DNA from 2 places in the Pseudocitrobacter sp. 2023LY-00077 genome. Region 2 is predicted to be linked to the other one. Evidence: predicted binding sites of a transcription regulator. Region 2 holds the regulator's gene; the other holds the start of a gene.
What was found. Region 2 encodes ArgR, which controls arginine synthesis, uptake and breakdown. Its sites were predicted from a motif close to ANTGAATAAAAATACANT; they were not measured.
Positions count from the first base shown of each region.

Region 1: the regulator ArgR is predicted to act here: its motif matches at 2,327-2,344, upstream of argC (N-acetyl-gamma-glutamyl-phosphate reductase).

Region 1 covers NZ_JBSPEI010000014.1:150,093-155,023, reverse strand. The annotation lists gene argH (argininosuccinate lyase) at 1-318, opposite strand, end outside; gene argB (acetylglutamate kinase) at 420-1,193, opposite strand; gene argC (N-acetyl-gamma-glutamyl-phosphate reductase) at 1,206-2,210, opposite strand; gene argE (acetylornithine deacetylase) at 2,392-3,543, shown strand; gene ppc (phosphoenolpyruvate carboxylase) at 3,845-4,931, shown strand, end outside.
Region 2 covers NZ_JBSPEI010000005.1:37,101-42,031, reverse strand. The annotation lists gene degS (outer membrane-stress sensor serine endopeptidase DegS) at 20-1,084, shown strand; gene mdh (malate dehydrogenase) at 1,131-2,069, opposite strand; gene argR (transcriptional regulator ArgR) at 2,527-2,997, shown strand; gene yhcN (peroxide/acid stress response protein YhcN) at 3,373-3,636, shown strand; gene yhcN (peroxide/acid stress response protein YhcN) at 3,744-4,007, shown strand; gene ACWWFX_RS08090 (barstar family protein) at 4,060-4,335, opposite strand; gene aaeB (p-hydroxybenzoic acid efflux pump subunit AaeB) at 4,454-4,931, opposite strand, start outside.

The DNA.
Region 1 (4,931 bases), on a different contig from region 2:
CCCGGTATGCAGTTTTTTGCCCAACTGGCCGACTTTGTCGATAAGCTTGCCTTCCACCCAGCTATGAATGTCTTCGGCATCGCTTTGCAAAATTTGCTGCGGGTTTGCACGAACCTCTTCCAGCAGCACGTTCAGCGCCTCTTCCAGCTGCAACTGCTCTTCAGCCGTCAGCACGCCGACCGTGACCAGCGCTTTAGACCAGGCGACAGAGCCAGTGATATCCTGTTCCGCCAGGCGATAGTCGAAGCGCAAAGAGTCGTTGAACTGTTTGAACCGTTGATCCGCTGCCTGAGTAAAACGCCCGCCCCAAAGTGCCATAACTCGTTTCCTTAAAATTCGTTTAATGTTGCCTGAAAGCTACCCTCACGCACCGATCGGTCCCCTCTCCCTGTGGGAGAGGGTTAGGGTGAGGGGAAATATTAAGCCAGAATCCGCGTGCCAATCGGCGTGCCATTAAACAGCGCCGGGAGTTGCTCCGCATGACGCCATGATGCGATATCCACCGGGCGACCCAGCGTGCGTGCGGCATCCAGCGCCGCATTCACTTTCACAATCATGCCATCGGTAATAATGCCCTGCTCGATCAGTTGCTCTGCTTTTTCCGCCGTCATCTCGGCGATACGCTGGCCTTTCCCGTCGAGAATGCCGCTCACATCAGAAAGCAGAATAAGATCCGCGCCCAGCGTCGCCGCCAGCGCCGTCGCCGCCTGATCCGCATTGACGTTCATCAGTTCGCCTTCGGCCGTCACGCCAATTGAACTGACAACCGGCAGGAAGCCACCGTCCAGCAGCAGGTTAATAAGTTTTGGCGAACCCGGCATCGCTAGGCCGACATGGCCCAGTTCTTCATCGAGTTTCGTCACCTTGACGCTATCGCCGTCGCCCAGGAACAGGCCAACAGAGGCGATATCATGTTTCTTCGCCCACGCCAGCAGCGTTTTGTTGGCCGTCCCCGCCAGTGCACCGGTGATAATGTCAATCTGATCGGCAGGCGTCACGCGCAGGCCGTTCTTCTTTTTCACCGGCAGATTGAGCTGTTTCATCAGTTCATCCACCACGCAGCCGCCGCCGTGCACAATCACTAACGGGCGCTGATGTGACTCACGATAATTCACCAGTGCGGTAAACAGACGCTCCAGCGCCTCTTCGCTATCCAGCAACACGCCGCCTAATTTGATAATTAATGGATTCATCGTCATCACACCTTAAAGAAGAGACTGCGTTTCGGCGAAGCCGAAACGGATATTGGCGCACTGAATGGCTTGCGCCGCGGCGCCTTTTAACAGGTTATCTTCCGCGGCCACCACAATCAGGTGCTGGTCCTGCACGGCAAAACCGATATCACAGAACGGTAAACCGACCACGTTTTTCAGCGCCGGAATGCCTTTGTCATAGAGACGCACCAGCGGTTTGTGGGCATATGCCTGCTGGAAGGTCGCCGCCACCTGGTCTGCATTCACGCCCGGTTTCAGGCGGCAGGTGATGGTTTCAAGGATGCCGCGTTTAAAGTTACCCAGGTGCGGGGTAAAAATCACCTGCGCCCCCAGGTGGGTTGAAATTTCCGGGTGATGGCGATGGTTAAACACGCCATACGGTTGCAGGCTCACTTCGCAGAAGCTGTTGGAAAGCGCAGCCTTGCGCCCTGCTCCGCTCACGCCACTGGTGGCGTCGATCACCGGCCACTGGGTGAGATCCAGCAGATCGGCATCAATCAGCGGTTTAAGCGAGAGCTGTGCCGCCGTCGGGTAGCAACCCGGCACGGCGATCAGGTTGGTCTCTTTCAGCGCGTCGCCGCACCACTCGGCGAGGCCATATACCGCCTGCTCAAGTAATTCAGGATGCTGATGGGTGAAGCCGTAATATTTTTCGTAGAAAGGCGCATTGTTGACGCGAAACGCCCCGGAGAGGTCAAACACCACGCAACCGGCGGCCAGAAACTGCGGGGCCAGATCGTGGCTGACTTCGTGCGCGGTGGCGAGGAAAACCACATCCACACCGGCGCTGAATCCACTGATATCCGACATCGGCTGCAACGGCAAATCCACAATGCCCTTCAGCTGCGGATGCAGGTCAGAGATTAACTTTCCTGCATCATTGCTTTGCGCTGAGACCGTCAAAGCGGTTATGTTCATATGCGGATGGCGATTTACATAGGTCACAAGCTCTGCGCCAGCATAGCCACTGGCACCTACAATCAGCGTATTCAACATCGGGGCTGTTCACCTTCTTACGTCATATGCCTGGGAAGAATGCTTATCTTCCTCACCCTGTTGAGCGTCTTTTGCCTTTTACCCTACGGTTTAAGGGTTTTCTTACGCTCAACGATATTGTATTTTTATTCACAAATACTGCATGAATATTGATACTATCACGACCTGAGGTGTGTCAACAATGAAAAACAATTTACCGCCATTTATCGAGATTTACCGTGCATTGATCGCCACACCTTCCATCAGCGCGACCGAGGAAGCGCTTGATCAAAGTAATGCGTCTTTAATCACTCTGCTGGGCGATTGGTTTGCCTCGTTAGGCTTTAACGTCGAAATCCAGCCGGTTCCCGGCACGCGCAATAAATTCAATATGCTGGCCAGCACCGGAAACGGCGCAGGCGGCCTGTTGCTTGCCGGTCACACCGATACCGTACCGTTTGACGATGGCCGCTGGACGCGCGATCCCTTCACCCTGACCGAGCATGAAAACAAGCTCTACGGTCTGGGCACCGCCGACATGAAAGGCTTCTTCGCCTTTATTCTCGATGCCCTGCGCGATGTGGACGTGACAACGCTGAAAAAGCCGCTCTACATTCTGGCGACCGCCGATGAGGAAACCAGCATGGCAGGCGCGCGCTACTTTGCCGAAACCACCGCCCTGCGTCCGGACTGCGCCATCATCGGTGAGCCAACGTCATTGCAGCCTGTACGTGCGCACAAAGGCCACATCTCCAGCGCCATTCGCGTGATGGGGCAATCGGGCCACTCCAGCGACCCGGCGCGCGGCGTCAACGCGATTGAAATTATGCACGACGCGATTGGCCGCGTGATGCAACTGCGTGACTCACTGAAAGAGCGCTATCACTACGAGGCGTTTACCGTGCCTTACCCGACCCTCAACCTCGGCGCCATTCACGGTGGCGATGCGTCAAACCGCATCTGTGCCTGCTGCGAACTGCATATGGATATTCGCCCGCTGCCGGGTATGACGCTGAACGATCTCAACGGGTTGCTGGATGAAGCACTGGAACCGGTAAGCGCCCAGTGGCCTGGCCGGTTGACTGTCTCCGAACTGCACCCGCCGATCCCGGGCTACGAATGCCCGCCGGACCACCAGTTGGTTCAGGTGGTGGAAAAACTGCTCGGTGCACAAACCGAAGTCGTGAACTACTGTACCGAAGCGCCGTTTATCCAGACCCTGTGCCCAACGCTGGTACTCGGACCGGGCTCTATCAACCAGGCCCACCAACCGGATGAATATCTGGAAACGCGGTTTATCAAGCCGACGCGCGAATTGATCACCCAGGTTGTGCATCACTTCTGCTGGCATTGATATGCCCCCCTCACCCTAACCCTCTCCCTCAATGGAGAGGGGACCCGATTTTCTCCCTCTCCCTGTGGGAGAGGGCCGGGGTGAGGGCATCCGCGCGCACATTTCCATAAGCATTACTTATCTGACACGATGCGAATTAAATTTCGTAAATTGCCGCTATTTACTCGATTGCTGAAGCGATTTCGCAGCAATTGACGTGGGGGTTTTTACGTGGCTTTATAAAGGAGGTTGCTTATCCTGGCTTTGCGTTCCGAAGCCTGGGGTATAACAAAATAAAATGAGATGGGGTGTCTGGGTTAACATGAACGAACAATATTCCGCGTTGCGTAGTAATGTCAGTATGCTCGGTAAAGTGCTAGGCGATACCATCAAGGATGCGCTTGGTGAGAACATTCTTGACCGTGTAGAAACTATCCGTAAGTTGTCGAAATCCTCCCGCGCTGGCAATGAAGCCAACCGTCAGGAACTGCTGACAACGCTGCAAAACCTCTCCAATGATGAACTGCTGCCGGTGGCGCGTGCCTTCAGCCAGTTTCTGAACCTGGCGAATACCGCCGAGCAGTATCACAGCATCTCGCCAAAAGGCGAAGGCGCGAGCAACCCGGAAGTGATTGCACGTACGCTGCGTAAACTCAAAGACCAACCCAATCTCACCGAAGCCACCATTAAAAAAGCCGTCGAATCACTGTCGCTGGAGCTGGTCCTGACCGCGCACCCGACCGAAATCACGCGCCGCACGCTTATCCATAAAATGGGCGAAATCAACGGCTGCCTGAAGCAGCTGGATAACAAAGATATCGCCGATTATGAACGTCACCAGCTGATGCGCCGCCTGCGCCAGCTGATTGCTCAGTCGTGGCATACGGACGAAATTCGTAAGCACCGCCCAAGCCCGGTGGATGAAGCCAAATGGGGCTTCGCCGTGGTGGAAAACAGCCTGTGGGAAGGCGTGCCAAATTATCTCCGCGAGCTTAACGAACAGCTTGAAGAGAACCTGAACTACCGCCTGCCGGTCGATTTCGTCCCCGTTCGCTTTACTTCCTGGATGGGCGGCGACCGTGACGGCAACCCGAACGTCACCGCCGAAATCACGCGTCACGTCCTGCTGCTGAGCCGCTGGAAAGCGACCGATCTGTTCCTGAAAGATATTCAGCTGCTGATCTCCGAACTGTCGATGGTCGAGTGCACCGACGAACTGCGTGCCCTGGTGGGCGAAGAAGGTTCGCAGGAGCCGTACCGCTATCTGCTGAAAAACATTCGCAGCCAGTTAATGGCGACCCAGTCCTGGCTGGAAGCACGCCTGAAAGGCCAGCGTCTGCCAAAACCGGCAGGCTTAATCAGCCAGAACGAACAGCTGTGGGACCCGCTTTACGCCTGCTATAAATCCC
Region 2 (4,931 bases):
TCATCAACGATACCTGATCATGCTTGCAAAGCTTTTACGTTCTGTCGCAATTGGTTTTATTGTCGGTGGCATTTTGCTGGCCGCGATGCCCTCTTTACGCAAGTGGACAACCGCGACCACCACGCTCACCAGCTCGGATGAATCCCCCGCCAGCTATAACCAGGCTGTGCGTCGTGCCGCGCCAGCGGTCGTCAACGTCTATAACCGTGGTCTTAACAGCACCGGGCAGAATCAACTGGAGATCCGCACGCTCGGCTCCGGGGTGATCATGGACGAACGCGGGTATATCGTGACCAACAAGCATGTCATTAACGATGCCGATCAAATCATCGTCGCGTTGCAGGATGGCCGCGTATTTGAAGCGCTGCTGGTCGGCTCCGATACGCTTACCGACCTCGCAGTGCTGAAAATTAACGCCACCGGCGGCCTGCCGGTCATCCCCATCAACCCGAAGCGCGTGCCGCACATTGGCGATGTGGTGCTGGCGATTGGTAACCCTTACAACCTGGGGCAGACCATTACGCAGGGCATCATCAGCGCCACCGGGCGTATCGGCCTGAACCCTACCGGGCGACAGAACTTCCTGCAAACAGATGCCTCCATCAACCACGGCAACTCTGGCGGCGCACTGATTAACTCGCTGGGCGAGCTGATGGGTATCAACACCCTCTCCTTCGATAAGAGTAACGATGGCGAAACGCCGGAAGGCTTAAGCTTCGCCATCCCGTTCCAGCTGGCAACTAAGATCATGGATAAGCTGATCCGCGATGGTCGGGTGATCCGTGGTTACATCGGGATCGGCGGGCGCGAGATCGCCCCACTGCACGCGCAGGGCGGCGGCATGGATCAGATCCAGGGGATCGTGGTTAACGAAGTCACCGCCGGTGGCCCGGCCGCGCAGGCAGGCATTCAGGTCAATGACGTTATCACATCGGTGAACGGTAAACCGGCGCTCTCCGCGCTGGAAACCATGGACCAGGTAGCCGAGATTCGTCCGGGGTCGGACATCCCGGTTGAAGTCATGCGCGACGATAAGAAACTAACGCTGAAGGTGACGATTCAGGAGTATCCGGCGTCAAACTAGCGGACACAAAAAAGGGCCTCGCGGCCCTTTTTTTTCATGCTTTACATCACTTATTCACAAACTCTTCGCCGAGCGTAATATCTTTTCTCAGCGTATCCAGCATACCTTCCAGCGCCTGTTGTTCAAACGCGCTCAGCTTGCCGATAGACTGACGCTCTTCCACACCGTTTTTGCCCAGCAGCAGCGGCTGAGAGAAGAAACGCGCGTACTGACCGTCGCCTTCAACATAGGCGCATTCAACGATGCCTTTCTCACCCTGCAGGGCGCGAACCAGAGAAAGACCTAAACGCGCAGCCGCCTGCCCCATAGACAGGGTTGCGGAGCCGCCACCGGCTTTGGCTTCGACCACTTCCGTACCCGCATTCTGGATACGTTTGGTCAGATCGGCCACTTCCTGATCGCTAAAGGAAACGCCAGGGATCTGCGACAACAGCGGCAGAATGGTCACGCCAGAGTGGCCGCCAATAACCGGCACTTCCACTTCTGTCGCTTTTTTACCTTTCAGCTCCGCCACAAATGTATTTGAGCGGATGATATCCAGCGTCGTGACGCCGAACAGTTTGTTCTTATCGTAAACGCCCGCTTTTTTCAGCACTTCTGCCGCGATGGCAACGGTGGTGTTGACCGGGTTAGTAATAATGCCAATACAGGCTTTTGGGGCGGTTTTCGCCACCTGCTGCACCAGGCTCTTCACGATCCCGGCATTGACGTTAAACAGATCGGAGCGATCCATACCCGGTTTGCGCGCGACGCCCGCGGAGATCAGTACCACATCCGCACCTTCCAGCGCCGGAGAAGCATCTTCACCTGAGAAGCCTGTGATCTTCACGTCGGTCGGGATATGACTGAGATCGACCGCCACGCCTGGCGTAACAGGGGCGATATCATAGAGAGTGAGTTCTGAGCCTGAAGGTAGTTGGGTCTTAAGTAGTAGGGCAAGCGCCTGACCGATACCGCCGGCGGCACCAAGGACTGCAACTTTCATCCGAAACTCCTTATTATGGTTAATGTCATTCAGGGTGACCTGTCATGTACCGCGAAACCGACGCAGGGCACTGCCTGTTATACTCCGTTGCGGCGACCTTAATTCACGGTGTAAATAATTACAATCTAATTACTTACAGAATGAGGGGTATTTAGCAGCCTTGCTACAAAATTGCTCACTCGTTTACCGGGAAAGGCCTTTTTCACGTAACCAAATCCACATCAACTATCCCTTAAACTATAACCAGTGATCTGGTTAAAACAACATCATTTTCATAACATTTAATTTACTTTTAACCTTATTTGCAGGCCGTGATATAGGCATGTTTATTAATAGTAAATTTTGCTAAGATCCGCCCCTTCTCGCGATTATTATCCGCCTTTTTTGCAGATTATTTGCATAAAAATGCATTTATATGCATAATCATGTTAATTTCATCACCATATATGGGTGACTTATGCGAAGTTCGACCAAACAAGAAGAATTAGTGAAAGCGTTCAAAGCGCTATTAAAGGAAGAAAAGTTTAGCTCTCAGGGAGAGATCGTCCAGGCGCTGCAGGAGGAAGGGTTCGAGAATATTAATCAATCCAAAGTCTCCCGCATGCTGACCAAGTTTGGCGCGGTTCGTACCCGCAATGCCAAGATGGAGATGGTCTACTGCCTTCCGGCTGAACTTGGCGTGCCGACAACCTCCAGCCCGCTGAAAAATCTGGTGCTGGATATCGACTACAACGATGCGGTTGTGGTTATCCACACAAGCCCCGGTGCCGCGCAGCTGATTGCCCGCCTGCTCGACTCGCTGGGTAAAGCGGAAGGTATCCTCGGCAGCATCGCCGGTGACGACACCATCTTTACCACCCCTGCCCGTGGCTTTACGGTGAAAGATCTCTACGAGGCCATTCTGGTTCTGTTCGAGCAAGAGCTGTAATCCTCCATCCTCTGGTCATCGGCCAGAGGATAATTCCTTTTTACCGCTTCGTTTCCCCGACGTTCCTCCGCCCCCCATTTTGCATTAAGTGCTAAAAACGGATTAAACACATAGTTTCAGTGAATACCTCCGCGCGAAATCGCACGAAAAATCAAATTCATGCATCCATATGATTTTCTTAGAATTCACTTCACGAAATAGCACTAATACACCATTTTTTATTTCATTTGGTCATAAAAAATAGATTCTTTAAAACAGATTTATGAGTGAAACCATTAGTCTGGTATTAATTTTAGATGTGATTAGTGTATACTTAATTTCGTGATGAGGGTCACAAAACAAAGACCCTCCAAATAATTCGACGAGGTGTAGATCATGAAAATCAAAACAACTGTTGCGGCTCTGAGCATCCTTTCCGTTATCTCTTTTGGCGCTTTCGCCGCTGACTCTATTAATAGCGATCAAGCGCAAAATCGCCAGGCTATCGGCACCGTTTCCGTAGGTGCAGTCGGTTCTTCTCCGATGGATATGCATGAGATGCTGAACAAGAAAGCGGAAGAACAGGGTGCTTCTTCTTACCGCATCATCGAAGCGCGTACCGGTGACCACTGGCACGCAACGGCTGAACTGTACAAATAAGTTTGGCTTATAAAGTAGGTAAGATTCAGGTAAAAAAATTTTCTACAGCGGTCCAGGAAGCCATGTTTTCTCCTCTCACCGCTGTCGCACATGGTGGAGTAAAAATTATGAAAAACGCAATGATCATCGCTTCTTTGGGTCTGGCTTCTGTTCTCTCTTTTGGTGCCAGCGCCGCTGAGCAAATTAGTGCAGAACAAGCACAGAGCCTGCAATCTATGGGCACCGTATCCGTATCCCAGGTCGGGAGTTCACCGATGGATATGAATAGCGCATTATCAGCAAAAGCAGCAAAAGAAGGCGCAAGCGGCTACCGCATTATTGAAGCGCGTACCGGTAATACCTGGCACGCGACCGCAGAATTGTACAAATAAACCCTCGTCGTCTTGTCCGACGACTTGCCCCCGCCATTACGCGGGGGCTTTTTTATGTCCGCGAAAGGTTAAAGCGCAGCATCCCTTCCAGCTCTTCCTCTGCTTCATCAAATAACAGTATCAGCGCACCGTAACGCCGCTTCTGCTTCTCATCCAGATGCAGGAACTCTATCTCCAGCGGCAGCGGTAGCTGGCTGCCGGTCACCACATCCCACAATGAATCGAGATCGTGAACCAACCCACTCTTGAGTGCAAAGAGGCGCGTGAACTCGCGGTAAAAATCACCCTGGTTTTCTATTTCATCAAAATCAAAAGAATAGACTTCCATCACTCGCCCTCAATTTTCCCGCCGCTGTCATCCGCCTCTAAGTATAGCGATAAAAAAACCGACGCTGAGGGCGTCGGCTTTGACAGGAGGGAGAAATGTGCGTGGGCCTGGGTGATTGCTAGCTGTTCGTTAGTGCGCTCTGATACTTATGCAGCATCGCCACCAGCCGACTAACCGGTTCGGTAACCTGCGGCGAGGCGTCCCAGATACGTAATTTTTCCTGATAGATATCTAACTCTTCCAATAGACGCAGGAAGTAGCGACGACGTTTATCATCGTTGCCCGCAGAGATCACGCTGTCCGCCGTGCGTCTGAGCTGGCGGTGAAACTCAGAGAGATCCTGATTCACCGGCACTGGCGCATCGCGCAGACGCTGGTGCGCAATAATCAGCGACAGGGCCAGACGGAATTTAGCGATATCGTCAGGGAATTTATTCAGCAACAGGAAAAGTTGCTGATAGAGCGCCGGTAGATGGTTCTCTTTACGTCGCGCGGAGTTGGTGGTCATCGCCGAAACTGCGGCCGACACAAACTGGTTCAGCAGTACGCGGCCCGTCCGCTCACGCGAGTTATCGCGAATCAGCATGATAACCATC